3 regions of the Planococcus sp. TJ-302 genome follow, and region 3 is predicted to be linked to each of the others. Evidence: riboswitches for the same ligand, from Rfam matches in the RefSeq annotation. Region 3 holds a riboswitch; each other region holds the start of a gene.

Region 1 (4,206 bases), on a different contig from region 3:
TCAAATTGAACGAGTTCTTATGGAGGGTGGAATAAACGGGAGAGCTTCTAGTTGCTATTTAATGACTTGTTCACTCAAAGTTTTTTTCACAGCCTGGTTTCCAATCGCATAGTCAGCAAGCAACGGAATAACCATATCATCCATAGGTGGATTGTGAAGGCCCGCTCTCACATCCCGGTAATATCTTTGCAGTGGGCTCTTTTCTGATAAACTATGAGCACCTGCTACCCTCATTGCCAAATCAACAATGGTGATTGCTGAATTGGTGACAGCTACCTTCACGGCTCCCAATTCCGGATTCATCTTTGATCGTTCCTCTTCATTCGACTCATCCCACTGCTTCGCTACAGAATATAGAAAATGTCTCGCTCTGACTAGTTCCAATTCGATTTGGCCAATCTTTTGCTTAACATTCGGCAGGTCGAGAATCGGGCCGTTAAGACTATTCGGCGAGTATTCTTTTGCAAAACTGATGGCATACTCCTGCGCTGCCTGTGCAATGCCGAGGTAGCATGCCGGAATATGAAGCAGCCATCCAGCTGCCTGTTTTTTTCCAGGTTCGAGAATTTCGACTAATGAGTCTTCCTCAAGCTTGACGTTATTCAATATCAAATCATGGCTCCCTGTACCTTTCATGGCTATACTATCCCACGTTTCTTCGATCTCTACCCCTACTTTTGAGCGTGGGATGAGGAAAAATCCAATTTCACCTGTCTCTTCAATCGCAGCTGTTACGTTGAAATAATCCAATACGGGAGCCATTGTCGTAAACGTCTTCCTGCCATCGATAACCCAATGCCGTCCATCCTTTTTAGCTGTTGTAGAAGGTTTTCCTCCCCTTGTCGGACTTCCTGTTTGCTTTTCTGTCGCACAGTTATTGATCAATGTCCCATTTTCTCTGATATCGTCAAATAGTTTTTTCAGCATAGACTCTTTCCATCTATTCTTTTCTCCCAGATCTTTAATGATTCCCATGTGCCAGCCGATGGACAATCCTGTGGATCCGTCAGCCTTACTGATAACTTCTTGGTAGCGCAGCATCTCATATAATGAGATGCCTGCCCCTCCGTACTCCGCTGGAATCGTCAATGAAGGATAATGGATTGCTTTCAGTTCTTTAAAATTCTCAAATGGAAACCTTCCTTCAAGATCGTTTTCGGCTGCTCTTTCTGAGAATGAGGCAACCGTATGTGTCAGTAACTGCAAACGCTCTTCAAAGGTCTTATCTGCTGTGATATCCATGTACACTTCACCTTTCTTTTTCTAATACGGGTTCTTATTTATTGATCCCATTCCTCTGTTAAGATGAACCCGTCATATTGTTCATTCGACTCGATGTATTCCTTAAATTCCTCTGATTCATATGCTTCCTTCAAATCTCTCGCCCATTCTGTATCCTCGTTTTCTTCCTCAATCGTTACAACAATCCGGTGCTGCTCAGGTGTATCTTCAATCTTGAGGGCATCTGTAATTTTCCGGTCCGGAGCATTGGCAATATAATTGCCATTGACGACCCCAAAGTCAATGTCCTGCAGTGATACTAGAATTTGAGCAGGGTCTAATACTTTAATGTCAATGTCGTAATCGGCTGTTTCAACACCTTTCAGGTTGAAATCTGTAACCCCTGCATCAGACGAGACAGTCACCCATCCTAACTCCTCAAGAATACGCACCGCTCTTTCCTGGTTTACCGGATCATTCGGCACCCCTACGGTTGATCCGTCTTTCACTTCATCCAGGGATTGATGATGTTTAGAATATAATCCTTGAGGGGCACTCGGCACAAAAGCAATACCGGTCATATTCATGTTTAATTCATCATTCATCCCTTCCATATAAGCTGTACTCTGAAAAATACTCGCATCAATTGAACCTTCTTGCATTGCCGGATTCAACTGCATATTCTGAGAGAAGGTTGTCGTATCAACGGTGTACCCTTTCTCCTCTAAGATGGGCAAGATGCCTTCTTTGAATTGCTGCTCATAAGTGCCAACTCCGAAACCGACCCGCACTTCTTTCGTATCCCTTCCGGAAGCTTGATCATTGCCGCAGCCCGCTAATAATAGGGAAGCTGAAAGCCCCAACATACCAATTAATCGCTTTTTCATTTGCTATCTCTCCTTGTTTTTCATTATTTTACTCTGCCCCTGACAAATCTAAACCAGTTGCATATGCGGCAATTTTATAAACTGGAAATGATGTAAAACATTTCGGCGGTTCGATACCTTTTACTCCTCATTCCTCTCAATCCATTGAATAGAAAAAAGCCCCTCTCCATAATTAAGAAGAGGGGCTCACGGTCCGGCTCTTCTCATCTTTCAAGTGCTGTCTAGGGCACCTGCTGGATTTGGCACAGTTACAAATCGGAATGTTCTCCAATTAGTTCCGCTGCCGAAGCTTCAAAGGGCCAGTCCCTCCACTTCTCTAGATAAGAATTTATGTATACTCGGAAATTTAATACCGAGTAATCTGATGTGATTAATACAATAGCAGACGATCCATTTCATTACAACACATTTTCAGAAAATCATTTTAATATTTTACCCAACAGAATAGAAAAACTCCCTCTCACTTAGTGAGAGGGAGTTTTTCCGGAAGGCTGATGATTACATCATGCCGCCCATACCGCCCATATCAGGCATGCCGCCTTGGCCTGCTGGTTCTGGGATGTCTGCTACGACTGCTTCAGTCGTCAAGAACATCGCTGCAACGGATGCTGCGTTTTGAAGTGCAGAACGCGTCACTTTCGTCGGGTCGACGATTCCTTGCTCAAGCATGTTGACCCAAGTGCCGTTCGCTGCGTTGAAGCCGATGCCGATTTCTTCCGATTTCAGGCGGTGAACAATGATCGATCCTTCAAGGCCTGCGTTCGTTGCGATTTGGCGAACCGGCTCTTCTAACGCGCGAAGAACGATTTTGACGCCTGTTGCTTCATCGCCTTCTGTTGTTTCCAGAAGTTCCGCGACTTTATTGTATACATTGACAAGCGCTGTACCACCGCCTGCAACGATTCCTTCTTCTACTGCTGCGCGCGTTGCGTTCAAAGCATCTTCAATGCGCAATTTGCGTTCTTTCAATTCTGTTTCAGTAGCCGCTCCAACTTTAATGACTGCTACGCCGCCGGCAAGTTTTGCCAAGCGTTCCTGTAATTTCTCTTTGTCGAATTCTGAAGTCGTTTCTTCCAGCTGGTTGCGGATTTGCGCCACGCGGGCAACAATCTGCTGCTGGTCTCCAGCGCCTTCAACGATTGTCGTGTTTTCTTTCGATACGACAACTTTCGATGCACGGCCAAGCTGTGCAATGTTCGTCGTTTTCAATTCCAAGCCAAGGTCTTCCGTGATGACTTCCGCACCTGTCAATGCTGCAATGTCTTCAAGCATCGCTTTGCGGCGATCGCCGAAGCCCGGAGCTTTGACAGCTACAGCATTGAACGTTCCACGCAATTTGTTGACGACCAATGTAGCCAACGCTTCGCCTTCAACGTCTTCCGCTACGATCAATAACGGTTTGCTTTGCTGAACAACTTGCTCCAACACTGGAAGGATTTCCTGGATGTTGCCGATTTTCTTGTCAGTGACAAGGATGAACGGGTTTTCAAGGACTGCTTCCATTTTGTCCGAATCCGTCACCATGTATGGCGACTGGTAGCCGCGGTCGAATTGCATGCCTTCTACAACGTCCAATTCCGTCGTGAAGCCGCGTGATTCTTCCAGCGTGATCACACCGTCATTGCCGACGCGCTCCATCGCTTCAGCGATCAAGTTGCCCACTTCAGCGTCACCGGAAGAAATAGCTGCCACTTGTGAAATCGATTCTTTGCCTTCGATTTGCTGGGAAACGGCTTTCAAGCCTTCCACAGCGCTTGCGACAGCCAATTCGATCCCACGGCGGATGCCGACAGGGTTCGCGCCTGCAGTGACGTTTTTCAGTCCTTCACGGATCATTGCTTGCGCAAGGACCGTTGCCGTTGTCGTACCGTCTCCTGCGATGTCATTCGTTTTAGAAGCGACTTCCGCCACCAATTTCGCGCCCATGTTTTCGAACGGGTTTTCAAGCTCGATTTCTTTCGCAATCGTTACGCCGTCATTTGTGATGAGGGGTGAACCGAATTTCTTCTCAAGTACAACGTTGCGCCCTTTCGGCCCAAGTGTCACTTTCACTGCATCTGCCAATTTATCAACACCGCGCAGCATCTGGCTGCGTGCA
Region 2 (4,206 bases), on a different contig from region 3:
TCTAAGCCAATTAATAGATTTCTACACATAGAAAATACTTTCTTACATTATTATCAATCATATATAGCAATATCAGAAAGATATCGGAAGGGGAAAAAATACTTGATTTCGAAATGGATGATGACCAGTTTATCTTCAATATTAGCCATATCCATTTTAGTCCCAACGGCTAATGCAGATAACCTGGATAAATTAGAAGAGAAAAAACAAGAAGCCCAGCAACAGCAAAGCGAACTAAATTCGGGCATCAATGAAAAAGAGGGGCAACTCAATCAGAATGCTACGAAATTGGAGCAGCTTGCGGCGAAAATAGCAGATTTGAATACCCAAATTACCGAAACAGAAGCAAAGATCAATCAGGTGCAATCCGAAATCAAAGGGACAAAATCCGAAATCGATGAATTGAGAAAATCGATTGAAGAACTTGAACAAAAGATTGCGGAGCGTACAGGACTGCTTAAGGAACGGGCTCGTGCCATCCAATTAAGCGGGGGATCGGTCGAATATCTCGACGTCCTGCTTGGCGCCAATAGTTTCGTTGATTTCATTGACCGTTTTTCTGCAGTCAACGCGCTGATTGAAGCGGATCGTGAGATTATGCAAAATCAGGCGGATGACAAAAAAGCATTGGCCGAACAAAAAACGCAAGTTGAAAGCAAGCTTAATGACCAGGAAACACGCCGTTCGGAACTGGTCGGGTTAAAAGCTTCGTTTGATGGACAGAAAAAAGAGCAAGCCGGCCTGGTAAATGAGCTGGAAGCCGAACAACAAAGGTTAGCGACAGAAAAAGGCAGCCTAGAGATTAAATTCAGTGAAGTAATCGAAATCAGCGAAGACTTGGAAAAACAAATCGCTGATGAGCAAGCCCGCTTGGCTGAAATTGCAAGAAAAGCGGAAGAAGAACGTCTTCGAAAAATAGCAGCTGAAAAAGCTGCTGCAGAAGCACGGGCACAAGCTGCGGCGGCAGAGGCACGAGCACAGGCTGTTGCAGAAGCACGAGCACAAGCTGTTGCAGAAGCACGAGCACAAGCAGCTGAAGAAGCGCGCGCTCAAGCCACAGCAAAAGATGAAGCAGAGGCACTCGCTCAATCGGCAGAAGAAGAGGCGTTAGCACAGGCCGCTGCTGAAGAAGCACGCGCTGCAGAGGCTCGGGAAGCTGCCAGCAGTTCCAAGGCTTCAGCTGTTCCGGCAGCGATAACAGAAAGTCCTTCTGTAAGCCCAATCCCTGCAGCCGCAGTTGCTCCTTCTTCTGGAGCAATGTTTATCAGACCGGTTGCTGGCCGATACTCATCCGGCTACGGTGGACGGGATATCGGAGAAGGTGCTGAATCGCATTTAGGGCAAGATATAGCAAATGCTACCGGCACACCGATTTCTGCGTCAGCGTCCGGTTATGTTTCTTTTGCCGGCGTGATGGGTGGATACGGAAATGTCGTCATTCTTACCCATTCGATCAATGGCCAATCCTATGCGACTGTTTACGCTCACATGAACGCGATTAGCGTATCAGCTGGCCAAGCCGTTTCACAAGGCCAAACGGTCGGTTTGCTTGGTTCGACAGGACGCTCGACCGGTCCGCATCTACATTTTGAAATTCATATTGGTTCATGGAACGGATCGCGTTCTAATGCGGTAAATCCAATGAATTATCTACAATAATAGTGAAAACGGCGTGCTTTTAACTAAAGCATGCTGTTTTTTTTTTGACTTTGGTTTTGGAAATCTTTTGATAAAAAAGTTGACGGAATTCAAAACTAAATCTGGCGAATTCCGTTAGTTTGATAGTCGGATACACGCATTGAAATATAATGGAGCCATTTGGCTAGTTATCAATGAATGACATGTTTCCTTGAAGGCGTATACGAAAATATCGATTTGAAAAGCGTCCGGTTGGAATTAGAAAAAATACCTGGAGACCAATCGGTTCAGCAATTGCGCATTTGGTCAATTGACGGAGAAGAGAACGCAATGAACGTCCACCTCTATGCAAAAAGGGACGGACTTGAAGATGCCCGAACCATTGAACAACTTGTTAGGGAAGCAACAGCTGAACTAAATATTGGATTTTCTACAATAGAGATGGAAGGGGTAAATGAATAGTTCCAAGCTTTTTGGAGCTGGGATCCAAATTGATAGTGGGGGTAGGAAAGGAGGGGGAGCGAGCATACCCATTCTCACAATCAAAATAAAAAATACGAAATAAATTCGCCTTCTGAAGCTGGTCTAACAATTTCGAAAACAGCAATTACTTTCAAAAAAAGGTTTGACAGCATTTAGGATGTCCTATACTATTAAATCCAAGCCAATACACAACTTCATATGGAACATTATCAAGAGAGACCGAGGGACAGGCCCGAAGACGTCCAGCAACCCCCAGCACGAGCTGGGAAGGTGCTAAATCCTGCAGAATGATTTCATTCTGAAAGATAAACCAATTCCATTTACGGTGCCTCTTTCTATATGAAAGAGGCATTTTTTTATTGGTAGGAAAGAGGAGGACCATCATGATCAGCATACAAAACCTATCAAAAGACTATAAAACGAAAAGAGGTCTGGTGACCGGCGTAGACAACGTCACGCTGACCATTAACGAAGGCGAAATTTTCGGCATCGTCGGCTACTCGGGAGCGGGGAAAAGTTCGCTGCTGCGCTGCATGAATTTATTGGAACAGCCGACAAGCGGCGAAATTGAAGTGGACGGCTTGAACCTGACCCACCTTCGCGGCGAAAAGCTTCGGCAGGCACGGCTGAAAATCGGCATGATCTTTCAGCATTTCTATTTGATCAGCCAAAAGACGGTCGGCGAAAACGTCGCGTTTGCGCTGAAAGCGGCCAAGCGGCCAAAAGAAGAGTCGGCGAAACGGGTCGACGAATTGCTGGACATGGTCGGATTGGCGGATAAGAAAGACGTCTATCCCGCACAGCTGAGCGGCGGGCAAAAGCAGCGCGTCGGCATTGCACGGGCGTTGGCGAACAACCCGTCGGTCCTGCTTTGCGACGAAGCCACATCCGCGCTTGACCCGAATACCACGCTGTCGATCCTGCGGCTGTTGAAAAAGATAAACCGGGAACTGAACATCACGATTGTCCTCATCACCCATGAAATGAACGTCGTCAAAGAAATCTGCGATCGGATGGCGGTCATGCAGGACGGCAGGGTCATCGAAGAAGGAGAAGTCTACGACATCTTTTCGGATCCCAAAACCGATTTAACGAAGGAATTCATTTCTTCTGTCGTGTCGTTTGATGTGCCGCAGCCGATTCTTGATGCGTGTACAGGAAGCATCATCAAAGTGCAGTTCAAGGGAGCGGTGGCCGGAGAAGGCGTCATCACCGATACCGTCCAGCATTTTGATGTCAAAGGAAACTTTCTCCACGGTACCATCGAATATATACAGGAAAAGCCGCTCGGTTTGTTCTTGATGGAAATCCAAGGGCAGCCGGAAAATATCAGGAGGGCCATCACCTATATGGAAGGCCGTGGCGCAAAAGTGGAGGTGATTAAAAATGGGCTTTGATTTTCAGCATATGATCGAATTATGGCCGGATATTTCAAAAGCATTCGGCGAAACCTTATACATGATCGGCGTGTCGCTCGCGATTGCCATTGTCGTCGGATTGCCGCTCGGCATCGTGTTGTTTGTCACCGACAAAGGGCTGTTTCTGGAAAACCGGGTGATCAAATCGATTCTCGGATTTACCGTCAATATGGTGCGGTCGATTCCGTTCATCATTCTGCTCGTTGCTTTGATTCCGTTGACCAAGCTATTGGTGGACTCGACCATCGGGCCAGCGGCAGCAAGCGTATCGCTATCAGTCGCAGCCATCCCATTTTTCGCCCGCATCGTCGAAACGTCGCTGCGCGAAATCGATAAAGGGGTCATTGAAGCCGCTGTTGCGGTCGGCGCTACGCCGTGGATGATCATCAAAGATGTGCTGTTGCCGGAAGCGAAGCCGGGCATCATCCAAGGCGTCACGATCACAATCATCTCTTTGGTTGCCTACTCCGCTATGGCGGGAGTCGTAGGCGGTGGCGGCATCGGCGATTTGGCGATCCGCTTCGGTTATTACCGCTACGACAATACCATCATGATCGTCACCGTCGTCATCTTGATCGTTCTCGTCCAAATTCTTCAGCAACTTGGAGACTGGACATCCAAAGCAATAGACAAACGATAATAAAAGGAGAGAAACTCACATGAAAAA
Region 3 (4,206 bases):
CGCCAATTTCTGCCCCTGATAAGCCAAATAAGATTCTACTTGAAAAGTTCCTTTGCCTCCGGCACGCCTGAATCGCTCGTTAAACATCCCACCGCTCCGATATGTCACCATCCCTGCTATGCGGGCTATCTCAAAACCTTTCAAATCAGCGGAGTCCTCGTAGTTTCCGCCATTGAATTTCGGATCGTTCACGATCGATTGAATGCCGATAAAATTGAATGCGACGCCAAAATCGCTGTAAGCCGGCGTTACGGCAAGCGGGAAAATCGCTTTGACGAATTCCGGGTAACTGCGTCCCCATTCCAAGGTTTTCATACCACCTAGAGATCCGCCAATTACGGCGGCAAGACCGGTAATATCCAATTCACGTAAAGCAGCGTATTCCGCATTCACCATGTCCCGGATTGTGATGGCTGGGAATGCTGCCTTGTAAGGCGTTCCGGTATGTGGATTGATGGACAAAGGGCCAGTAGTGCCGCTGCATCCGCCCAGCACATTGAAAGTGATGACTTGGAATTTATCCGTATCTACGGCTTTCCCTGGCCCTGCCAGGCCTGCCCACCAGCCTGGGTTTTCCGCAGTGCCGACAGCCCATTGATCACCTGTCAAGGCATGGCATATAAGGACCACTGGGGCGCCTTTTTTCCCGCAGCGTTCATAGGCAAGTTCGACATTCGCAAGGATTCCCCCCGACTCCAGGGCCAAAGATCCGATAGATACGCTAGCCATTCCGCATTCCTCCTAAACGTTTTCTAAAACTGCAGCTTGTATGGCCTGCTCAAGGTCTGCAATCAAATCTTCCGGATTCTCAAGGCCGACCGACAAGCGGATCAATTCTTCCGTGACGCCCGATGACTCAAGTTCCTCTTTAGACAATTGCTGATGCGTTGTCGACGCCGGATGGATGATCAACGATTTGGCATCGCCGACGTTGGCGACATGCGACCACAATCCAACGCTATCAATCAATTTACGTCCAGCTTCACGTCCACCTTTAACACCGAAGTTGACGATCGATCCATATCCATCCTTCAAGTATTTCTGCGCCAATCCATGTGATGGATGATTTTCAAATCCGATATAATTGACCCATTCCACTTGTGGATGGTCTCTCAAATATTCCGCTATGGCCTGTGCGTTGCTGTTATGGCGCGGAATCCGCAGATGCAGCGTCTCCAAGCCCTGTAAAAATGCATGCGCGCTCTCCGCACTCAAAGACGGGCCAAAATCACGCAGCAGCTGAACGCGCAATTTCGTTGCAAAGGAAGCTCCTTCTGCGTCGATTCCGTAACGTATGCCGTGGTAGCTTTCATCGGGTTCGGTATAGCTTGGGAATTTCGGGTTGTTCCAATTGAATTTCCCGCCATCGACAACTACGCCTCCGATTGTTGTACCATGGCCGCCAATCCATTTTGTTGCGGAGTGGATGACCACATCGGCTCCGAATTCGATCGGGTTGCTGCCGTAAGGCGATGCAAACGTATTGTCAATCAATAACGGAATATCATTGTCATGTGCAATGTTGGCCACTTTTTCGACATCGAAAACATTCAGGCTCGGATTGCCGATAATTTCGCCAAACAGTGCTTTTGTTTTATCGGTGATGGCTCCACGGAAATTTTCCGGATCCTTGCCGTCGACGAACTTAACCGTAATACCGTATCTCGGCAATGTATTTGCAAAGAGGCTGTAAGTACCGCCGTACAAGTTGCTGTCCGCGACGATCTCATCGCCCGCTTCTGCTACATTCAGAATGGAGAAAGCGATAGCCGCCATCCCAGATGCCAGCGCCACAGCTGCAGTGCCGCCTTCGAGAAGCGCTACTCGCTGTTCAAATACATCCACCGTCGGATTCATAATGCGTGAATAGATATTGCCGGCTTCTTTCAAGCCGAATAAATTCTGGGCATGCTCCGTATTCTTAAACACATAAGAAGTCGTTTTATAAATTGGCACCCCTCTTGAGCCTGTTACGGGATCAGGCTGCTGTCCACCATGCAATAAAAGCGTTTCCGGTTTAAAATTTGTCATTTCGTATTCCTCCTAAGGTTTTATGGATGGAAACCAAGGTTGAGGAGGGAACAGAAAAAGCCCTCTTCGATTAAGAAGAGGGCCGCCAAATACGGGTATACCTCCTCTCATCTGCCAGATCCCGTCGTACCGGATCTGTAGGATTTAGCACCTTTCCAAGCTGCGCTTGTTGGTTGCTGGGCATCACAGGGCCTATTCCCTCCGCCTCTCTTGATAAGAGTATTCAGATTTAGTTTTCCATCTTGTTGTGAAGTATAAAAAGAAAGGCCAGCAATGTCAAGAATAAAATTCAAATAATTTCGAAACCTTCCAGCATCGGTTGCGTTAAAATGAAGGGAAGGAGGAGAATACAGATGTTATTTTGGACAATTTCCGCACTCATATCAGGTTATATTATCGGTTCTTTGCATGGCTCGCTCATCCCTCAGCTGTTAACGGGCGTCAACATCAATAAAGAAGGCCTTAAAAACTCCGGAGCGTCGAACGCCGCAATTGTGCTTGGCTGGAAATTCGGCGCACTCGTCGCCGCCTTCGACATTATTAAAGGATTTGCTGCAGTGGCCGGATTTCGGCTGCTGCTCGACGCATCGGCGCTTTCGGATGGAACAGCCTGGACCTTGCTGTTCACCGTTGGCGCGGGCGTCGTTTGTGGCCACAACTTTCCCGTCTATATGAAGTTCAACGGCGGCAAAGGAACAGCACCGCTTATTGGCGTCATGCTGGCACTGGATTGGAAATTTGGAATTGCCGCTCTCCTATTATTGGTTGCCGTTTCACTCGCCACCGACTATCTCATCGCTGGCGTGCTGGTCCTTTACCTCATGCTTTTAGCTATCGCGATTTTTCCAGCTGAAGGATTTTGGCCACCAGCCTTTGCAATTCTGCTGTTTGCAATGGCTATCTGGAAGCATCTTGAAAATATTGCGCGCGTTCGGGAAGGCACCGAAAAAAAGGTTTCTGAAGTGCTGCGCAAAAAATCCGCCGGTTCTGCTTAACATAAGCTGGCAGAAATAAGTCCAAAAATTTTTTTGGAGTTTTAGTTGACTTTTACAACAGTCCCCTTTAAAGTAAGCATTACAAATCGAATACGTACATCACTTTCTTATCCAGAGAAACCGAGGGACAGGCCCTATGACGTTTCGGCAGCGGATTCGCTTCATGCGAAAACTGTGCTAATTCCTGCAAATGCATCCGTGCATTTGGAAGATGAGAACGAGATGGTTTCATGCCGAAGCCCTCTTTTTTTCTTATGGATTAAGAAAAAAGAGGGCTTTTTATCGTTCACTTTTGGAAAGATTGATCTGTACCGAAGAGATTTGCATAGATACACTCAGCTTGAGGAGGCGCTTTTACATGATTCAATTCGAGGAGGTCACAAAAACCTACCAATCCGGAAAACAGGAAATCCACGCTTTGAATGGCATTGATTTGACGATTGAGACCGGAGAAATATACGGAGTCATCGGCTTCAGCGGCGCCGGGAAAAGTTCACTGATCCGCACAGTCAATCTATTGGAACGCCCGACTACCGGGCGAGTGCTGATTCACGGAAAAGATATCCTGGCCTTGTCAGGCAGTGAAATCCGTAAAACGCGAAAAGACATCGGTATGATTTTCCAGCATTTCAATCTGCTGAATTCCAAAACGGTCTACCATAACGTCGCTATGCCACTGCTGCTGGCCAACACACCGAAAGATAAAATTAAGGAACAAGTCAAAAACTTGCTGGAGTTCGTCGGCTTGGCTGACCAAGCGGAGAAGTATCCGGATCAATTATCGGGTGGCCAGAAACAGCGCATCGGAATCGCCCGGGCGCTTGCCACTAATCCTTCCGTGCTGTTATGCGACGAAGCGACTTCCGCTCTGGACCCGCAGACCACGCAATCTATTCTTGAACTGCTGCGCCGCATCAACCAGGAATACAACATCACGATTTTGCTCATCACACATGAAATGGGCGTCATCCGTGAAATCTGCGACAAAGTCGCCGTCCTGGAAGCCGGCAAAATCATCGAAAAAGGAACAGTATTTGATGTCTTCACCAATCCGCAGCAACCGACCACCCAGCGCTTCGTGCGCTCGGTCATGAATGATGAGCTGCCGCCGTCGTTACTGGCACAGCTGGCGGATGCGGCACGAAGCCATTCCATTTACCGCATTCAATTCACCGGCTCG

The links. A riboswitch is a leader RNA that binds a small molecule or an ion and turns the genes downstream of it on or off. The one in region 3 is predicted to bind S-adenosylmethionine.
Region 1: it holds a riboswitch for S-adenosylmethionine, as region 3 does, so the genes downstream of both, AC4EHB_RS12710 (MetQ/NlpA family ABC transporter substrate-binding protein) here and AC4EHB_RS08105 (O-acetylhomoserine aminocarboxypropyltransferase/cysteine synthase family protein) in region 3, are expected to answer to the same signal.
Region 2: it holds a riboswitch for S-adenosylmethionine, as region 3 does, so the genes downstream of both, AC4EHB_RS12185 (methionine ABC transporter ATP-binding protein) here and AC4EHB_RS08105 (O-acetylhomoserine aminocarboxypropyltransferase/cysteine synthase family protein) in region 3, are expected to answer to the same signal.

What each region holds. Positions count from the first base shown of each region.
Region 1 is NZ_JBZDOI010000002.1:379,101-383,306, forward strand. Features, by position in the region: gene AC4EHB_RS12705 (acyl-CoA dehydrogenase family protein) at 55-1,242, opposite strand; gene AC4EHB_RS12710 (MetQ/NlpA family ABC transporter substrate-binding protein) at 1,281-2,108, opposite strand; SAM riboswitch class I at 2,309-2,435, opposite strand; gene groL (chaperonin GroEL) at 2,607-4,206, opposite strand, start outside.
Region 2 is NZ_JBZDOI010000002.1:254,724-258,929, reverse strand. Features, by position in the region: gene AC4EHB_RS12195 (murein hydrolase activator EnvC family protein) at 118-1,659, shown strand; gene AC4EHB_RS12190 (cation transporter dimerization domain-containing protein) at 1,837-2,100, shown strand; SAM riboswitch class I at 2,325-2,433, shown strand; gene AC4EHB_RS12185 (methionine ABC transporter ATP-binding protein) at 2,505-3,518, shown strand; gene AC4EHB_RS12180 (methionine ABC transporter permease) at 3,508-4,179, shown strand; gene AC4EHB_RS12175 (MetQ/NlpA family ABC transporter substrate-binding protein) at 4,199-4,206, shown strand, end outside.
Region 3 is NZ_JBZDOI010000001.1:1,659,430-1,663,635, forward strand. Features, by position in the region: gene metX (homoserine O-acetyltransferase MetX) at 1-729, opposite strand, end outside; gene AC4EHB_RS08105 (O-acetylhomoserine aminocarboxypropyltransferase/cysteine synthase family protein) at 742-2,031, opposite strand; SAM riboswitch class I at 2,136-2,251, opposite strand; gene AC4EHB_RS08110 (glycerol-3-phosphate acyltransferase) at 2,385-3,026, shown strand; SAM riboswitch class I at 3,131-3,244, shown strand; gene AC4EHB_RS08115 (methionine ABC transporter ATP-binding protein) at 3,385-4,206, shown strand, end outside.